DNA from 4 places in the Brevibacterium sp. Lmc1 genome. Region 4 is predicted to be linked to each of the others. Evidence: riboswitches for the same ligand, from Rfam matches in the RefSeq annotation. Region 4 holds a riboswitch; each other region holds the start of a gene.

Region 1 (4,636 bases), 1.7 Mb from region 4:
GTCGGGGAGGCCTTGAAACGGGAGCCTTCCGCGGTGAGTTCTTCCAGCGCCGAGGCGAGTCGGGCATCGGCGAGCAGCTCTCCGTGCATCTCCTCTTCGACGGTGATCGCCTCAGCGGCGGATCCGGCCCAGAATCGGGATTCGTCACGGTCGACGGTCTTCGCGGCCAGGAACGACATGGCCTTGGCGTATCCGTTCAGGTAGAGGCTGTCCTGCGAGATGTAGTTGACGAAGGCCTTCGGATCGAGGCTGCCGTCGGCGAGCTGGGCGAGGAACGGCAGCTCTTCGATCTGCTTGACGATGGGGCGGACACGGTCCCACAGCTGGGTGGTCAATGGGCCGGCGGTAAAGGTGACGGTCATGGGAACTCCTTTGTGCTCGTATGACGTGGTGGTTCGTATGACGTGGTGGATCGACTGAGTTGGCGGTTCGCGTGAGGTGGTGGTCTGGCGGGATGGATATGTCAGGCGGGTCGACCGCGGACGATGTCGACCTGGTGGTCGACGGGTCCGTGGGCGCCCTCCGGGTTGAGGCTCAGCTGCCAGTCCGCGGCCGAGGTGAGAGCGCGAGCAAGATAATCGAGGGCATTGTCGACGGCCTCGCCGAGGATGTCCGACCCGATCTCTGTGCGTTCGCGGCCGAGGACGGCCACCTCGGCGGTGATCGCGGCTGACAGAGTGCACCCGGTTCCGTGCGTGTTCATCGTCGTCACGCGGGGGTGGGTGAACTCGCGGACCTGGCCATCGGCGGTGGCGAGGATGTCGATGACCTCGTCCTCGCTGCCGTGCCCGCCCTTGAGCAGGACAGCTCCGGGGCCGCGTTCGAGCAGGCGCCGAGCCTGGTCACGCATGGCTTCAGTCGTCTGCGCTTCGGGTTCGTCGTCGGAGATCAGCAGGGCCGCCTCGGGGAGGTTGGGGGTGATGAGGTCGGCGACCGGCAGCAGGTGGGTGCGCACGGCCTCGACGGCATCGGTCTCGAGGAGGCGGTGGCCGGAGGTCGCGATCATCACCGGGTCGACGGTATAGAAGCCGAGCCGGCCTTCGGCGGCGCGATCGACGACGAGTTCGACGAGGTCACGGCTGCCGAGCATCCCCGATTTCGTCGCATCGACGGGCAGGTCGCCGAGCACGGAGTCGAACTGATCGGCGACGAAATCGACGTCGATCGGATAGACGCGGGACACACCGTGCGTGTTCTGCGCGACGAGGGCGGTGATGACGGTCGTGCCCATGGTCTTCCGCGCGGTGAAGGTCTTGAGGTCGGCATGGATTCCGGCACCGCCGGAGGGATCGGTGCCGGCGATGGACAGGGTGATCGGCGGGCGGGTTGTCACTGTGCACTCCCGGCGTATGCGGCGAGCAGCTCCTCTGCTGCCGTCTTCGGATCGTCGGCCATGCAGATCGCCGAGACCACGCAGATCCCGATCAGCCCACGTCCCTGCAGGTCAGGAGCACGATCGGCGTTGATGCCGCCGATCGCGACCGCGGGGATGCCCGCTTCTGCCACCAGTTCCCCGAGGCGGTCCGGTCCGATTCCGTCGGGGGCGTCGGCTTTCGTGGAGGTGTCATAGACCGGTCCGATGCCGACGAGGTCGACGACTCCGGAGTCTCGGGCGGCGACGAATTCGTCGCTGTTCGCGGCCGAGAGACCGATGAGCGGTTCCGCACCCAGGGCGGCGCGCACCTCGACGACGGTGGTGTCAGTTTGGCCGACGTGGATGTGCACGTTCTCGCCTTCATCGATGAGGCGGCGGGCCACCTCGACGCGGTCGTTGAGGACGACGGGGACCGTGCGGTCGGTGTCGCGGGTGGCGGCATCGACGGCGGCGATGACCTGGCGGGTGAGCGAATAGAAGCCTGCATCGTCGATGTCTTTGTCGCGGACCTGGACGATGCCCACTCCCCCGGCGACGGCGGCCTGCACGGTCTCGGCGACGCTGCGGCCGGCGGCCTCGCATTGCGCGGAGTCGGTGACGAGGTAGAGGCGCGTGTCGATTCCGGCGAAGCGGTCGGCCGAGCCGTCTCGGTCGTTCACGGTCGCGCCGTCGTCAGCCGGGTTGTCAGCGATGTGGGCGGATCCGGCGGTCATGCCTGGACGCCTTCGCCGGCGGTTTCATTCGCAGAAGTGAGCGTGTCGAGGCCGATTCTCGCCTGTGCGAGTCGGTCACCGTCGACGGTGTGGAGTGCGTCGAGAAAGTTCACCGAGTAGCTGCCCGGACCCTTCGCACCATCGGCGGCGAGTTCCCCGGCGACCGCGAAGTGGGCGTGGGCGGCGACGACGGCTTCGAACTTCGCCGAGGCGGCCCCACCGTTCGCGGACTGCTCAGTGGCGTTGACGGCTGAGACGTCGGCGTCGGGGTCGGCGAGTCCGGCTCGGACGGCGGCCAGGTAGGCGACGGTGACGGCACCGAGTGAGCAGCCGGTGCCGATGACGAGCGGCATGAACTCATGTCCGCCGGAGATGCGGGCGACGTGGTCAGTGCCGTCGATGTGGGCAACGACGGCATCGGTTGGTCCGGAGACAGCGACGATGGCACCGGTTTCTCTGGCCAGTTTCGCGGCGGCGGGAAGGACGGCGTCGACTTCGTCGGTGGAGTCAACTCCACGACCGCCGAGTCCGACTCCGGCGAGTGCGGCGATCTCGGAGGCGTTGCCGCGGATGGCGGTCGGGTGATCGGCGGCGGCGCGGCGGATGCGGGAGGTGCGGAAGTCGACGGCGCCGACGCTCACGGGGTCGAGGACCCAGGGTTTTCCGGCGGTGTTGGCGACGTCGATGGCGGCATCGGCGGCGAGCAGCTGGTGGTTCGAGGCGGTGCCGAAGTTGACGAGGACTCCGCTTGCGATCCCGGCGAACTGTCCGGCATCGGCCTCGTGGTCGAGCATTGCCGGGGAGGCGCCGATGGCCAGGAGCACGTTGGCGCTGAACTGCTGCACGACGGTGTTCGTGATGCACTGGATGAGTGGATTGCTTGCGCGCAGTCGCGCATTCGCAGAACGCAGGTCGAAGTCAACCATGACGATCCCTTCGCTAGTATGGCCCAGATCAGGTTCGATGGGTGTTCTCTCAGCCTCGGTGTCCTCCGTGCGCAACTCTTTGGTGCGCACGGATCCTCATGAGGCACCCCATGTCATTGGCTCCGACTGTATCAGCCCGGTCGGACACGGGCGACTCCATACTCTGCTTGGATGCTCAGCACCGACCGCTCGACTCAACGTCGCTGTATCAAGCTATGCATTGCGCGCTCGACGCTAAGGCGAGCGGTCGGCAGAGGGAGCTTCACGCCCCACTACCCGCGCCCGACGTACCTCTGTCCGCGGCGGCTGAGCGCGTCGATGACGACGGCGGTGAGCAGGACGAGTGCGGTGATGATCTGCTGCGCATCGGAGTTGAAGCCGATGAGGTAGAGACCGTTGTTGATCGCACCGACGACCAGAGCACCGAGCACGGCTGCCCAGGCGGTTCCGCGTCCGCCGAACAGCGAGGTGCCGCCGATGACAGCTGCAGCGATCGCATTGAGTAGGTCCTGCGTGCTCACCAGCGTCGATCCCGCATTTGTCGTCACACCGGTCTTGATGAAGCCGAACAATGCGGCCAGCACTCCGGCTGCCATGAACACGCTGATGCGCACCCAGGTCACGCGAATGCCGGCACGCCGTGCAGCTTCGACCTTGCCGCCGACGGCGTAGATGGAACGACCGTAGCGGGTCTTGCGCAGCACGAGGTCGATGATGATCGCAATGACGATCATGAGGAAGAAAGGCATCGCCAGACCGAAGTCCTGATTGACGAGGATGAGGAACCCGAACACGATCGCGGCCAGCAGCACGATCCGCACGATCACAGAGGTCCAGCTCGGAGCGCTGAGACCCTCCCGGTGGCGGCGCAGCTTCGAATAGATGATGCCGCCGCCGAAGCCGATGATCGCGACGGCGCCGAAGATATAGGCCCAGATCGCAGGAAAGTAGAAGCTGGCGAAGTCGAAGGCGAAGGTGTCCGACATCGACAGGTTCTTCTGCGTGCCCAATGTCGTCAGAGTCAGACCGGTGAACGCGAGCAGACCGGCCAAGGTGACGACGAACGCCGGGATGCCGACGACGGCGAAGAACCAACCTTGAATCGCGCCGACGACCAGGCCGAGCAGCAGCATGATGACCAGCGCCAAGGCCGGCGGCACACCTTGCCTTACCACCAAGACACCGAGCAGCGAGGCGGCCAAACCGCCCAATTGCGCCAGAGACAGATCGATCTCGCCGAGGAGCAGGATGAGGTTGATGCCGAGAGCCAGGATCGCGAGGAACGCGACCTGAGTGGAGAGGTTGACTAGGTTGGCCGGAGAGATGAAGTTCGAGTCGGCCGACTGGAATACGATGACGATGACGATGAGTGCGAGGATGACCGGGAACGACCCCAGCTGCCCCTCTTTGACCCGGCGGACGAAGGTGCCGATCACGCCTTCGGACGAGATCCGCTCATCGGTGATGAAGGAATTGCGGGTCATCGACGCTCACCCCTCCGTGCGGCGCGTTTGGTCACGACATTGTCGCTGGCTCCGGTGATCGCGGCGACCAGCACATCGGTGCGCTCGTCACCGGGGAAATCACCGGCGTCCTTGCCCAGCCGCAGCACGTGCACCCGG
Region 2 (4,636 bases), 1.2 Mb from region 4:
TCGGGGATCTGGCGGCTCACCTCGTCGGCCGATTCGCTGCGACCGGGGTCGGCCGATGGCGACGGTGGGCTCGCATCGCGAACCTGCTCGACTCCGCCCACACGGTCTTCTCTCGCCGAGGCGGGACCGTGCTCATCGCCGGCCGATTCGTTCCCGGGGGCCGCAGCCTGGCCACCATCGGCTCCGGTCTGCTCGGGTTCCCGATCCGCACTTTCCTGCTCTGGGACGGGATCGGCAGTCTCGCCTGGGCGCTCTATTCGACGGTGATCGGACTCATCGGGGGAATGATCTTCGAGGACCGGCCGCTACTCGGAGTCGCCGTGGGCATCGGCATCGCCCTGGCCATCACCGGCAGCGCCGAACTCATCCGCCGATTATGCCGGCGCCGCAGAGGACACACTCGGCACCGATTCACCGAATTCCAAGACCGAGATGTCACGATGGCAGGGATGTCTCAAACATATGTGTGGTACGTCAGCTACGGATCGAATATGGCTCGCGATCGGCTCGCCTGCTATCTGCAGGGCGGGCGACCGCTCGGGGCGATGGTCACCTATCCAGGTGCCAGGGACGCAACACTGCCCCGCGCAGAAGCCGGGATCGAACTGCCCGGAACGATCTATTTCGCCGGCGAGTCCAAGGTGTGGGGCGGCGGCATGGCCTTCTACGATCATTTCCTCCCCGGACCGACCCCCGCCAAGGCCTACCTCATCACTGCCGAACAGTTCGCCGATGTGGCGGCACAGGAGATGCACCGACCGCCCGAACCGGACAGTCCGCTGGAACGCCTCGTCTTCGATCTGGCAGCCGGCAGCTCCCACTCTCTGGGTCCGGGCGGGTACGAGACGCTGCTCGTCCTCGATGATGTCGACGGTGTCCCGATGGTCACGTTCACCGCCGCGCATCGTTCGTCAGACGTCGAACACGCTCAGCCGCAGGAGCCGTATCTGGCGATGCTGCGCACCGGCATTGCCGAAGTCAGAGCCGCTTCTGGGCTTCCCCTGCCCGCAGCTGCACAAGTGTGAGGTCGAGCAGCGGAGTCGCCACTCCCAGATCCTCCGCCTTGATCGACAGGTCGCCGAGGATGTGCTCCGTTTCGCTCGGCAGCCCTGCCGTCACATCCCGGTAGAGGGATGAGGTGAAGGCGGAACCGTCCTCGGTGAGCATCTTGATAGTCATGGCGTGGGAGGCTTCCGACACCGGGTGTCCTGCCGCAGCCGCCACGGTTTCGAGTTCATCGATGATGGCATACACGTGCGATCTGCCGCCGGCTTCCATGATCGCTCCGACCGGGGCGCGGAACAGGCAGGTGACGACTCCTGCCGCGGCGATGAAGATCCATTTCTCCCACAGCCCGTCGATGATTCCATCGACGGTCTGGAGTTTGAATCCGGGCACATCGAGCGCCTCGGAGATGCGTGTGGGCACTTCGGCGCCGTGGAGATCTCCGATGGTCATCACGGCCAGGTCGGTGAGCTGGACGACGGCTCCGTCCCTGATGGTGCCGACGATCTTGACGAACCCTCCGAGCACCTGTCCGGGGTATCTGCTCTGCAGCTTCTCGATCTGAGCCATGCCGTTGAGGAACGGAATGATCGTCGTCTGCTCGCCCACAGCCGGTCCGATATCGGCGATGACCGAGTCGAGTCCACCCGCTTTGACCGCGACGATGACGAGGTCGAAGGTTCGTGATGCGGCTGTGAGTTCCTCAGCGGTGATGACATCGACCTGATTCGTCCGATCATCACCGGGTGCAGTGAAGCGCAGTCCCTCCGCGCGGACCGTCTCCGCCCGTGCCTGCCGGAGCAGGAAAGTGACATCGCGTCCGGCCTCCTGCAGATAGGTGCCGAACGCTCCGCCGGTCGCCCCCGCCCCGGCGATGAGAATCGACAGGTCAGCGCCAGCACCGATTCCCTCGGATGCTCTGTCAGCTGCTTGGGTCATTCCAACTCCTCCTTGAGCTCCCGCGCGGCCGCAGCGGGATCCTCAGCCGAGGCTATCGCACGGACGACGACGGCACGCCTCGCGCCCGCCTGCCGGATCGCGTCCAGCCTCTCCCCGGTCGCGATACCACCGATGGCGAACCACGGTTTGGCCGCCTCGGCGGCGGTGGCGGTCAGCAGCGCCGTCCCCACAGAGGCGCGGCCTGGCTTCGTCGGGGTCTCCCAGACCGGCCCGACACAGAAATAGTCGGTCTCCGGGTCCGCCTCGGCGGCGAGCGCCTGCTTGAGGGAATGGGTCGAGCGGCCGAGGATGACATCGGGTCCGAGCACAGCCCTGGCCTGAGCACTGGTGAGGTCGCCTTGACCGACGTGGAAGACGTCGGCGTCGGTCAGCAGCGCAACGTCGGCACGGTCATTGACTGAGAAGAGCTTGTCGTGACGGGCGGCAATATCTTTGAGGACCTCCAATGCCGCGATCTCGGCGCGGGCCTCGAGGCTCTTGTCCCTCAGTTGGATGATGTCGACACCTCCACGGTAGGCGGCGTCGAGGAACTCGGCGAGGTCGCCCTGACCGGTCCGGGCATCGGTGCACAGGTAGAGCTTCGCCTCTGCCAGTCGTGCCTCTCTCCAGGCTCTCTTCGTCTGCCGCGCTGCGGTGCGCGGTGGCATCTGTGTGGTCATGGTCATAGAGTAGAGGAGTTCGCGGGAGCCTCCCAACGAGGCTGAGAGGGCGTAAGAGCCGACCGTCAGACCTGATGCGGATCATGCCGCCGGAGGGAGAAGCTGTGAGAGTCATTGTCGTCGGCGCCGGGATCATCGGCCTGTCCACGGCCTGGTATCTGCGCCGCCTCGGTACCGAAGTCACCATCATCGATCCTGCGCCCGCTCAGGGTGCGAGCCATGCTGCCGCAGGGATGCTCGCTCCCGCCGCCGAGGTGGTCTGGGGGCAGACTCCCCTGTACCCGCTGATGCGAGCCTCCGCGCAGATGTATCCTCAGTTCTCCGCCGAGGTGGCGAGCGCCGCTGGCAGCGATCTCGGTTTTTCGGATGCCGGAACATTGGTGTGCGCCGGTGACCGAGCTGATCTGCAGGCTCTGCGGGAGCTGCGCGATGCACAGTCGCGGTCCGGTTTCGCCACCGAGCTCATCACCGGCAGTGCTGCCCGCCGGGTTGAGCCGTCGTTGTCGCCTGCCGTCGCCGGGGCCGTGCACATTCCAGGCGATCACTCGATCGACCCCCGTCGGCTCACTGCCGCATTGCTGACTGTCCTGTCCTCTCACTCAGGAGGCTTCATTCGCCAGCGGGCGGCCAGCCTGATCAAGGACGGCGATACGACTGTGGGAGTCGCACTGGGCGATGGCCGCCGGTTGGAGGCCGATCAGGTGATCATCTGCGCCGGCAGCGCTGTGTCCGCGTTCGTCGGTGCCCCGCAGCTGCCTCTGCGTGAGGTCTGGGGTGATGTTCTGCGACTGCGCGCCTCCGCGAAGGCGACTCCGCTGCTGAGCCGCACCATCCGCGGGCTGGTCAATGGTCGCCCCGTCTACCTGGTTCCTCGCCCGGACGGCGAGATCGTGCTCGGTGCCAGTTCGCGTGAGGACGGACTCTCCGGCACTCCGGCCGGGGCGATTCACCGGCTGCTCGCCGACGGGCAGCGACTGGTCCCGGGCATCCTCGACGCGGAGATCACCGATATCACCACCCGTGCCCGGCCCGGTTCTCCGGACGACCTGCCGATGATCGGCCGCATCGATCCCGGCTGCATCGTGAGCACCGGGTATTTCCGCCACGGCATCCTCTTGGCCCCGTTCGGCGGCAGGCTCGGTGCCGAGCTCGCCCTGGGCGTCGCCTCCGACTGGCCTCCTGACGGGACGCTCGAGTCCGTGTCCCCACACCGCTTCACCACAGACCACACCAGTGCCTACCCGATGAGGAGCATCTCATGACCGACCACGAACACTCACCGACCATCGTCCTCAACGGCGCTCGCCATGAGCTGCCGGGTGCCACCTCGGCGCTCGACCTCATCGCCGACGTCACCGGACGGGAGCTGAACCCCGATGGGACACCAGCCGACGGCGGCCGCCTGGGCATCGCCCTGGCCGTCGACGGTGAAGTCATCCGTCGCGGTGCCTGGTCCGATTGCACCCTGGCCGACGGGCACACCGTCGACATCGTCACCGCTGTGCAGGGAGGTTGAGATGACCTGGACGATCGATGATGTGGAGATGTCGTCTCGCCTCGTGATGGGCACGGGAGGGGCGAGTTCCCTGAGCATTCTCGAAGACGCACTCGTGGCTTCGGGAACCGAGCTGACCACTGTGGCGATGCGCCGTTTCGACGCCGAGTCCCGCGACTCAGTGTTCACCATGCTCCAGCGTCTGGGTATTCGGGTGCTGCCGAACACCGCCGGCTGCTATACGGCCCGAGACGCCGTGCTCACCGCCCGACTGGCCCGAGAGGCGCTGGAGACGAATTGGGTGAAGCTCGAGGTCATCGCCGATGAGGACACCCTGCTGCCGGATCCCATCGAGCTCTTCGCCGCAGCCGAGGAGCTCGTCCTCGATGGGTTCACGGTCTTCGCCTACACGAACGACGATCCGGCCCTGGCGAAGCGTCTGGAGGACGCTGGTGTAGCTGTGGTGATGCCGGCCGGTGCTCCGATCGGCAGTGGGCTGGGCATCCTCAACCCTCAC
Region 3 (4,636 bases), 660 kb from region 4:
CGGGGCCGTCGTCGGCGTCTGGGTTGGACAGGCCCCGATCGAGAGGTGCGAGATGTCTGCTCAAACCAGTTCGTCCGAATCCGGCCTCAGCCTCGAACTCGGCGTCCTCGTCGGCTTCGACGGCTCGGAACTCGCCGCCCAAGCCGTCCGCTACGGCGCAGTCGAGGCCGAACGCCGCAGAACTGTTCTCACCGTCGTCACCGCCTATGAGCTGCCGACGATGATCTATCCGAATATGGCCTCCATCCCCAGTGAACCCGAGGATGACAAGGCGAAGAAGGAAGCAGAGAAGACCCTCGCCGAGGCGGTCGAACTTCTGCGCGATTACTCCGGTGAGAAGTCCTTCCGCACGGCACCCGGCAATTCCGCCGGTGCGCTCGTCACGCTCAGCGCCGATGCCGAGGTCGCCATCGTCGGCGCCCGCGGCCGCGGCGGTTTCATGGGTCGAGTCCTCGGATCCGTGTCCACGGCGCTGCCTGCCCACGCTCACTGCCCGACGATCGTCGTTTCCGAACGGTCGGCCTCGGCAACGGCCGGCAACGGCCCAGTCGTCGTCGCGGTCGACGGTTCCGACAGCGGTCGGGTCGCCATGTTCACGGCAGCCGCCGAGGCCGCCTTACGCGGCACGGAACTCGAACTCGTCGTGGTGCTGCCGGCCGGTGAGGAATGGCTCTACTGGTACCCCGACCTCGAACTCAGCTCCGAGGTCACCGCGCGTCGGCAGAGGCAGCTGTCCGAATCACTCGAGACGGAAGCCGGGACGCTGTCGGAGCAGTTCCCGGATCTGACGGTGACCACCTCGGTGCCGGTCGGCGATCCGACTGAGACTCTTGTCGAGATCAGCTCCCGCGCACAGCTGACGGTGATGGGCACCCGTGGGCGCGGACGGATCCGCAGCGCACTGCTGGGATCCGTCTCGCGCGGAGTCCTCAACCACGCCGAAGGCCCGGTCATGGTGGTTCCCAGCTGATCGGCAGCGCCGTGCTGATCAGCCAGGAGGTGCTGATCAGCTGAGCCCGGCACCTCGACGGCGACGGCTCACCACGAGAAGTGTCGCGCCGAGTGCCAGCGCTCCCGCGCCGACGGCCAAGGGCAGTGCGAGCCCACCGCCGGTGCGGGGCAGGTCTCCATCCCCACTCGCCGAGGCGGTCCCGGATGAATCCGAATCATCGCCCGTTCCTGCGACGTTCGCTTCTGCACCGTTTGCCTCGGCGCTGGAGTCGGCAGTGCCGGCATCTGCCGTGCCGGCGTCGTTTCCGCTCCCGTCGTCGGTACCGTCAGACCCGACACCACCCGAGGCAGCACCGTCGGAGGCGGCGTTGTCGGAGGCGGTGCCACCCGTACCAGCATCGGCATCTGCACTCGGACCATCGGCACCTGGGTCCGCGTCGTCTCCCGTTCCAGCACCGTCGGCGTCATCATTCGCACCTGCACCATCAGCGCCTGCCCCGGAGTCGGTACCTGCATCGGCTTCGGCGCCGGCTTCGACACCGGCATCGGCCTCCGCGTCGTCATCCGGGGCTGGTTCTTCCGCCTCGGCGCGCCTGAGTTCGACATCGTCGATCTGCTCGGCTGCGGCCTGCGCCTCCGCGCGCTCACCATCGGCCGGTGCCCCGCCTGCCGGCACCTCATAGGTCGTCGCCCGCAGCGCCTCGTCGCTGACCCGGACCCGCGTGAAGGCGGGCACGTCGTTGTGGACGCTCTTGCCTTCCCAGTCGAGGCCGGGAACGTAGTCATAGAACTTCGACCCTGACGAGGAGGTCAGCGTGAGGTAGAGCGTCTGCCCGTCTTCTTTCTCTTCCTCGGCTCCCGCTTCCGACCCTTTCACTCGCTTGCCTTCGCCGTCCATGAGGAAGGTGCGGTTGAAGATGTGGTCATGGCCGGAGACGACGAGGTCGATGTCATTGCGGGCCGCGACCGGAGGGATCGCTTTCCGCAGCCGTTTGACGTCGAGGTCGTCCCAATGTGTTGCCGTCGAATAGATCGAGTGGTGGAACCCGAGAACAGTCCAGCGTGCCTGGTCTCCGTGCTCGGCGACGACCTCGTCGATGAACTCGGCGTGGGCATCCACGTCCGGGCTGTTCGAGTTGATGTTGAGGAACAGGACTCCATCGTCGATGAACCAGTAGTCGCCGCCACCGCCGTGATCCTGGCTCACATTCGGTCGGTTGAAGTGCTGCTCATAGGCTTTCGAAGACACATCGTGGTTGCCGATCGTCGTCGCCTGCGGGATCGTGCGGGTCGCTTCCGGTGCCAGGTATTGAGCATACTGCTCCTGGTTGCCGGCGGAGTTGACCTGGTCTCCCAGCGAGTAGAAGAAGCTCGGTTCGTCAGCGGTGGCCACTGCCGAGGACAGGGTCCGGTCCCAACCGGCAGCGTCGTCGGGATCTCCGCCTCCGGCGCCGACCTGGGGGTCGCCGAAGACGAGGAATTCGTCGTCTCCTCCAGCAGATCCTGTGGTGAATTGCTCCACCTCGGTGTACCCGTCCTCTTCGCTGCCGACCTGGTAGGCGTAGTCAATGCCAGGTTTCAGGTCGGTCATGCTCGCATGGTTGAAGTGACGCTTGAGGTCGGCGGCAAGGCCCGAGTCCGTGGTCTCAGCCTTGTCAGCATCGGCGGGGAGCTTTCCGCCAACGAGCTCACTCGCCGGCGCCCACCGGACCTCTCCCCCACCGGCACTCTCACTCATCCACGAGAGGTTGCGCGCCGTGGAGTCGGCCCCGACCTGCAACACGGTATCGGTGATAGCCTCGCTCCCAGCATCCGCCTCGGCGGGCGAATCCGTCCGGTCAGGGCTCGGAGTCTGAGCAGAGTCGGCATTCGCGCCCTGGGTCGCGGTCGACCCTCCGGAACCGAGAGATGGCTCGGCACGCACGGGAACCGGGGCCGCCACCAGAGCGGCGAGCAGGGTAGCGGCAGACAGGGCACTGAGCGGTCTCTTAAGTCGATGCGTATTCACCCGCCCATTCCTACTGACCAGTAGTGTCCGGTTGTTCGAGGCCCATCGACGGGAATGGGAACGGGAAGTGAATCCTCGATGACCGCCCCCGGCCTCCGCGTCGCCACGGATCCCGGTCGCTGCCCCGCTCCCCTGTTGTACAGTGGTGGCTACGACAGGGGAGCGCCGTCAGGGGCGCTGAGAGTGCAGAAGAAGCTGCAGACCCTCGAACCTGATGCGGTTAGCACCGCCGAAGGAAGTCGAGACTCTTCACCCCTCCTTGAAATGAGGAGGCACAATGCCGAATACCACTACGCCGAGCACCACCCCCACCTCTTCACGCGCCTTCACCGCGGCGCCGAAATCCAAACAGTGGCGGGTGGTCGACTATGTCACCACCGCCGTTCTCGGCATTGCCGTGGGGCTTGTGTTCTGGGTGTTGGCGCTGAGCTGGAAGGTCCTCGAACTCGCCTTCCAGGCATTCCCGCCGTCGATCGGTCTCATCGCAGGACTCTGGGTGCTGGCCGGTCCGCTCGCCGGTGCCATCATCCGCAAACCCGGTGCCGCGCTCCTGTGCGAACTCATCGCCGCCATCGTCGAAGCCGTCCTCGGCTCTCACTTCGGAGCAACCGTCCTGCTCTCGGGTCTGCTGCAGGGCCTCGGTGCCGAACTCGTCTTCGCCGCCTTCGGCTACAAGCGCTTCACCCTGTGGGTCACCGCCGCATCGGGCATGCTGGCGGCTGCGTTCATGGCAGTGAGCGAGAACATCATGTACAACGCCGAATGGCAGTTCGGCTTCCAGGCGATCTACGCAGTCTGCGCGATCGTCTCCGGCCTCGTCATCTCCGGGATCGGCGCCTGGTTCGCCTACCGGGCGATCGCGGCTACCGGAGCGCTCAGCTCCTTCGCCTCAGGCCGACTGCGCTGATGGCGCTGCCGATCACGGCCGCCGGCTTCTCATGGACACACACCGACCGTGACCAGCCGGCAGTCGGACCGCTCGATCTGCAGATCACGGCCGGAGAGAAAGTGCTGCTGCTCGGCGCCTCCGGGGCCGGCAAATCGACGTTCCTCCACGCCGTCGCCGGTGTCCTGCCCGAGGAATCGGGTGAGGCCACCGGTGAACTCCTCGTCGGCGGTGAGAAACCGGATCCCCGCCGAGGCAGCACCGGGCTGGTCCTCCAAGATCCCGATTCTCAGGTGATCTTCTCCCGCATCGGTGATGATGTGGCGTTCGGGATGGAGAACCTCGGACTCCCGTCCGAGACAATCGACGCTCAGGTCCCCGAGTCCCTGCAGGCGCTGGGACTCGATCTGCCGCCGGGGCATCCGAGTGCCGCTCTGTCCGGTGGGCACAAACAGCGGCTGGCTCTGGCCGGGATCCATGCGATGGCCCCGGAGGTCATCGTCCTCGACGAACCGACGGCCAATATCGATCCCGCCTCAGCGACCGAGGTCCGCGATGCCGTGCTCACCGTGCAAGCCGAGACACAGGCGACCATGCTCATCGTCGAACACCGGGTGGAGCTGTGGCTCGATCACGTCGATCGGGTCATCGTGCTCGGCCGCGAAGGCATCGCCGCCCAAGGCCCTCCGGGGCAGATCTTCACCGAGGCGGCCCTGACCGAGACGCTCATCGACTGCGGAATCTGGATGCCGCGGCACTCCCCCGACCCGCGCCGAGGCGGAACCGCAGAA
Region 4 (4,636 bases):
ACTGCGGTTGGACCGGCCGCCTCGGCGACGGGAACCGTGACAGGAGCGGCCGCCTCGGCGAAGGACGAGGCACCGGCGAATGCGGTCGACCCGAGTACAGCCGAAGCGGACGGATCCGGTGACGGATTTTCCACCGAACCACCCTCGTCCGGAACACCGGCCGGGACCAACTGAGAAAGGGACGAAGTCCATGAAGCGAACAAGGACGTTCACAATCGCCGCTGCGGCCCTGGCCGCAGTGCTGACGATGAGTTCATGCGGTGGCAAGCGCGAAGCCGAGCCCGCCGCAGAAGGCGGAGACGGCTGCACCGCCGCCTCGGGGCAGATCACCATCGCCACCGGCAACTCGACCGGCGTGTACTACGTGCTCGGCGGAGGTCTGGCACAGGTGATCTCCGACAACTCCGACCTCAAGGCCACAGCGTCGGAGACCGGCGCCTCCGTGCAGAACCTCCAACAGCTGTCCAGCGGCGACTTCGACATCGCGTTCTCCCTGGCCGATACCGCTGCCGACGCAGTGTCGGGGGATGCGGACTTCAAGGAGGCCGAGGACATCTCCGCGCTCTCGCGCATCTACGACAACTTCACTCACGTCGTCGTGCGCAAGGATGCCGAAATCGACTCGGTCGAGGACTTCAAGGGCAAGACGATCTCGACCGGTTCGCCGAAGTCCGGCACCGAGGTCATCGCCAACCGTCTCATCGAATCGGCCGGACTCAAGGACGGGGACGTGACCAAACAGCGCCTCGACCTGTCGAAGACCGTCGACGGGATGAAGGACGGAACCATCGACGGCATGGTGTGGTCCGGCGGACTGCCCACGGCAGGAGTCACCGATCTCTTCACCTCGAACGGCAAGGACGTCGAGATCCTCGACATCTCCGACCTCGAGGGGAAGATGAAGGAGATCAACCCCGTCTACGAGGTGGCAGAGATCCCCGGTGACACGTACAAGGGCGTCGACACGGTGAAGACGATCGTCACCCCGAACGTGCTCATGGTCCGCAATGACATGGACGAAGGCACGGCCTGCGCTCTGACGAAGCTCCTCTTCGACAAAAAGGACGACCTGGTCAAGGTGCATGCCGCGGCGAAGGAGATCAACCTCGACACCGCCGAACCGCCGGAGCCGATCAAGCTGCACCCGGGCTCGCAGAAAGCACTGGACGAGCTGAATAAGTAAGTGCGAGTTGCCCAACCGCTCGTTCAAGGCGTGGCGCGTCTGTCGATCTGTGTACAGTCCGATAGGCGCGCTCCGCCTTGAACGACGCTGACGAGGAACGGAGCACCCCGCTACGCACGGCGGGCCGTGCGACCCTCGGGCAGTTTTCGCCGGGGCCGTCGGCCCTCCGTTGTTCTGAGGGCCGACGGGCGGGATCCGGCCCGGAGCCGGACTCAACCTTCCCGCAGGCCGACGGTCGGATCGGGCAGGTAGACCTCTCCGCCCGATGCGAGGAACTCGCGGCTCTTCTGCTGCATTCCCGCCAGGGCCTCCTGCGCCTCGGCGCTGCCGTAGGTATCGCGGATGTCCTGGGAGATGCGCATCGAGCAGAACTTCGGACCGCACATCGAACAGAAGTGCGCGGTCTTCGCCGGTTCCGCCGGCAGCGTCTCGTCGTGGAACGCCTCGGCGGTCTCCGGATCGAGGCCGAGGGCGAACTGGTCCCGCCACCGGAATTCGAATCGAGCCTTCGACAGCGCATCATCGCGGGCCGTCGCCCCCGGGTGGCCCTTCGCGATATCGGCGGCATGCGCGGCGATCTTGTACGTGATCACCCCGGTCTTGACGTCGTCACGGTCGGGCAGCCCGAGATGCTCCTTCGGGGTGACGTAGCAGAGCATCGCCGTGCCGTAGCGGGCGATCTCCGTCGCCCCGATCGCCGAGGTGATGTGGTCGTATCCGGGCGCGATATCCGTAACCAGCGGACCCAAGGTGTAGAACGGCGCACCGTGACAGAGCTCCTGCTGACGTTCGACGTTCTCCCGCACGAGGTGAAGCGGAATGTGCCCGGGCCCTTCGACCATCACCTGGACGTCGTGGGCCCACGCGCGTTCGGTGAGTTCGGCGAGAGTGTCGAGCTCGGCGAACTGGGCGGCATCATTGGCATCGGCGATAGAACCCGGGCGCAGTCCGTCGCCGAGCGAGAAAGCGACATCGTAGCGAGCGAAGATCTCACAGAGTTCATCGAAGTGGGTGTAGAGGAAGTTCTCCTCGTGGTGGGCAAGGCACCAGCCGGCCATGATGGACCCGCCGCGTGAGACCATCCCGGTGACCCGGTCAGCCGTGAGAGGAACGTAGCGCAGCAGCACACCGGCGTGCACGGTCATGTAGTCGACACCCTGCTCGCACTGCTCGATGACGGTGTCGCGATAGATCTCCCAGGTCAGCGCGTTCGCATCGCCGTCGACCTTCTCCAGCGCCTGATAGATCGGGACGGTGCCGATGGGGATCGGCGAATTGCGGATGATCCACTCCCTAGTGGTGTGGATGTCATTGCCGGTCGACAGATCCATGAGGGTGTCGGCACCCCACTTCGCGGCCCACCGCAGCTTCTGCACCTCCTCGGCGATGGAGCTGGTGACCGCGGAATTGCCGATGTTCGCATTGATCTTGACGAGGAACGCCCTGCCGATGATCATCGGCTCGGATTCGGGGTGATTGATGTTGTTCGGAATGATCGCGCGACCGGAGGCGAGCTCGGCGCGCACGAGTTCGACATCGCACTGCTCGCGAAGCGCCACGAACCGCATCTCCGGGGTGATGATGCCCTGCTTTGCGTAGTGCATCTGGGTCACCGTGCGGCCGGACTTGGCCCGACGGGGGACCGGTTTGCGTCCCTTCCACTGCTGCGACGGGGCACCTCGGCGGACGGCGGCACGACCGTCATCGGCGATGCGGTGGCCGCGGGCGTCATACGTCTCAGTGTCGAGGCGGTTCTCGATCCACGGGAATCGCAGAGCGGGCAGTCCCTCTTCCGGAATGCTGCCCGGCCCGACGGTGCGGTAGACGTCGACGGGATCGTTGGCCCGACCGTTCGAGTCCTCGAGCTCGATGCGGGTCACGGGAACGCGGATGTCGTGTTCCTCGTCCTCGACCCATGCCGGCGAATGCGTCGGATACTGCTCGAGGGTGAACTGGTCGTGCGAATCTGCGTCAGACGAAGTCGTGGCAGGGGCAGGTGTTTCAGGGGTGAATGCAGTCATCTGCAGTCCTCACTTCCTACGCCGGTATCAACCGGATCAGGTTCTACGGTCTCGGACGATCCAGTCCGATCTCAGCCCTTGCAGCGGGCTCCCGTGGGGTCGTGCCATTCCTATCACGACTGACGCAGTGAGGACAACCGTGGCTCCTTGAGCGACGGGAATGGGGTCAGCCGCCCTGGAGGAACGCCTTCGCAGCGGCGCCGAGGGCGACGACGTCGGAGACCGCGACCATTTCGCGTGCCGAGTGCATCGAGTACAGAGCCGGGCCCACATCAACGGTCGTCATGCCCAGCCGGGTCGCGGTCAGCGGTCCGATCGTCGACCCGCAGGGCATCGCATTGTTCGACACGAAATCCTGGTACTCGACCCCGGCGGCCGCGCACGCCCGTGACCACACGGCGGTGCCCACCGCATCCGTGGCGTAGCGCTGCTGAGCGTTGAGCTTGAGCAGGGGACCGCCGCCGAGGCGGGGGCGGACATGCGGATCGTGCCGTTCGGGATAGTTCGGATGGGCAGCATGCCCGGCATCGGAGGAGACACACACCGAGGTGGACATCGACGCGAGATAATCGCTGCGCGTCGACTGCGGCAGCAAGGAGGCGACGATGCGCTCGGTGACGTCGGCGAGGAACGGACCGCACGCGCCCGAGCGCGAATTCGACCCGATCTCCTCATGATCGAACGCCGCGAACAGTGGGATGCCGTCGAGCCCGTCGGCATCGAGCTGGGTGAGCGCGGTGACGCCGGCGTGGACGGACAGGAGGTTGTCCAGCCTCGGCGAGGCGAAGAACTCCTCGGCGGCACCGAAGAGGGCCGGCTCCTGAACGGGAATCGTGTAGACATCGTGGCCGACGACGGACTCGGCATCGACCCCGGCAGAGGCGGCGAGCAGTTCGATGATGTCCGCCTCGGCGAGGTCGGCCAGACCGATGACGGGAGCGGTGTGACGCTGCTTGTCCAAGGTCAGACCCTCATTGACCTGCCGGTCGAGGTGGATCGCGAGCTGCGGGATGCGGGCGATCGGCCCGGTGCGGGCGAGCACGATGCTGCCGTCGGCGAGGCCGAGCCGACCCGCGAACGCGAGCTCACGATCGAGCCACGAATTCAGCAGCGGCCCGCCGTAGATCTCCACCCCGACCTGCCGGGTGCCTTCGGCGGTGAACTCGCCGCCGGGTTTGAGTTTGAACGCCGGGGAGTCGGTGTGGGAACCGAACACGCGGAACCGGGGAGCCGCCTCGGTGACGGTGGGATTCATCCACGCGATGAGCGCGCCGTCGCGGATGACGTAGTGCCCGGTTCCGGGCGTCAGCGCCCAGGGAACGGACTCGTCGAGGCGGGAGAAACCGGCCTCTTCCAGGCGTTTCGCCGCGGTGTCCACCGCGTGGTAGGAGCTGGGAGATGCGCTGACGAAGTCGCCGAGGTCGGCCGCTGT

The links. A riboswitch is a leader RNA that binds a small molecule or an ion and turns the genes downstream of it on or off. The one in region 4 is predicted to bind thiamine pyrophosphate.
Region 1: another riboswitch for thiamine pyrophosphate. It lies ahead of thiM (hydroxyethylthiazole kinase); the one in region 4 lies ahead of thiC (phosphomethylpyrimidine synthase ThiC).
Region 2: another riboswitch for thiamine pyrophosphate. It lies ahead of thiO (glycine oxidase ThiO); the one in region 4 lies ahead of thiC (phosphomethylpyrimidine synthase ThiC).
Region 3: another riboswitch for thiamine pyrophosphate. It lies ahead of AC239G_RS05385 (ECF transporter S component); the one in region 4 lies ahead of thiC (phosphomethylpyrimidine synthase ThiC).

The regions. Positions count from the first base shown of each region.
Region 1 covers NZ_CM172803.1:3,107,699-3,112,334, forward strand. The annotation lists gene AC239G_RS13925 (TenA family protein) at 1-362, opposite strand, end outside; gene thiD (bifunctional hydroxymethylpyrimidine kinase/phosphomethylpyrimidine kinase) at 464-1,333, opposite strand; gene thiE (thiamine phosphate synthase) at 1,330-2,088, opposite strand; gene thiM (hydroxyethylthiazole kinase) at 2,085-3,014, opposite strand; TPP riboswitch at 3,002-3,135, opposite strand; gene AC239G_RS13945 (sugar ABC transporter permease) at 3,287-4,498, opposite strand; gene AC239G_RS13950 (ATP-binding cassette domain-containing protein) at 4,495-4,636, opposite strand, start outside.
Region 2 covers NZ_CM172803.1:1,759,523-1,764,158, reverse strand. The annotation lists gene AC239G_RS07825 (DedA family protein) at 1-1,025, shown strand, start outside; gene AC239G_RS07820 (ketopantoate reductase family protein) at 979-1,944, opposite strand; gene thiE (thiamine phosphate synthase) at 1,941-2,624, opposite strand; TPP riboswitch at 2,636-2,739, shown strand; gene thiO (glycine oxidase ThiO) at 2,729-3,886, shown strand; gene thiS (sulfur carrier protein ThiS) at 3,883-4,140, shown strand; gene AC239G_RS07800 (thiazole synthase) at 4,142-4,636, shown strand, end outside.
Region 3 covers NZ_CM172803.1:1,249,473-1,254,108, reverse strand. The annotation lists gene AC239G_RS05395 (universal stress protein) at 53-970, shown strand; gene AC239G_RS05390 (purple acid phosphatase family protein) at 1,007-2,734, opposite strand; TPP riboswitch at 3,106-3,214, shown strand; gene AC239G_RS05385 (ECF transporter S component) at 3,237-3,866, shown strand; gene AC239G_RS05380 (ABC transporter ATP-binding protein) at 3,866-4,636, shown strand, end outside.
Region 4 covers NZ_CM172803.1:591,621-596,256, forward strand. The annotation lists gene AC239G_RS02585 (TRAP transporter permease) at 1-174, shown strand, start outside; gene AC239G_RS02590 (TAXI family TRAP transporter solute-binding subunit) at 191-1,183, shown strand; gene thiC (phosphomethylpyrimidine synthase ThiC) at 1,396-3,204, opposite strand; TPP riboswitch at 3,200-3,308, opposite strand; gene AC239G_RS02600 (M18 family aminopeptidase) at 3,371-4,636, opposite strand, start outside.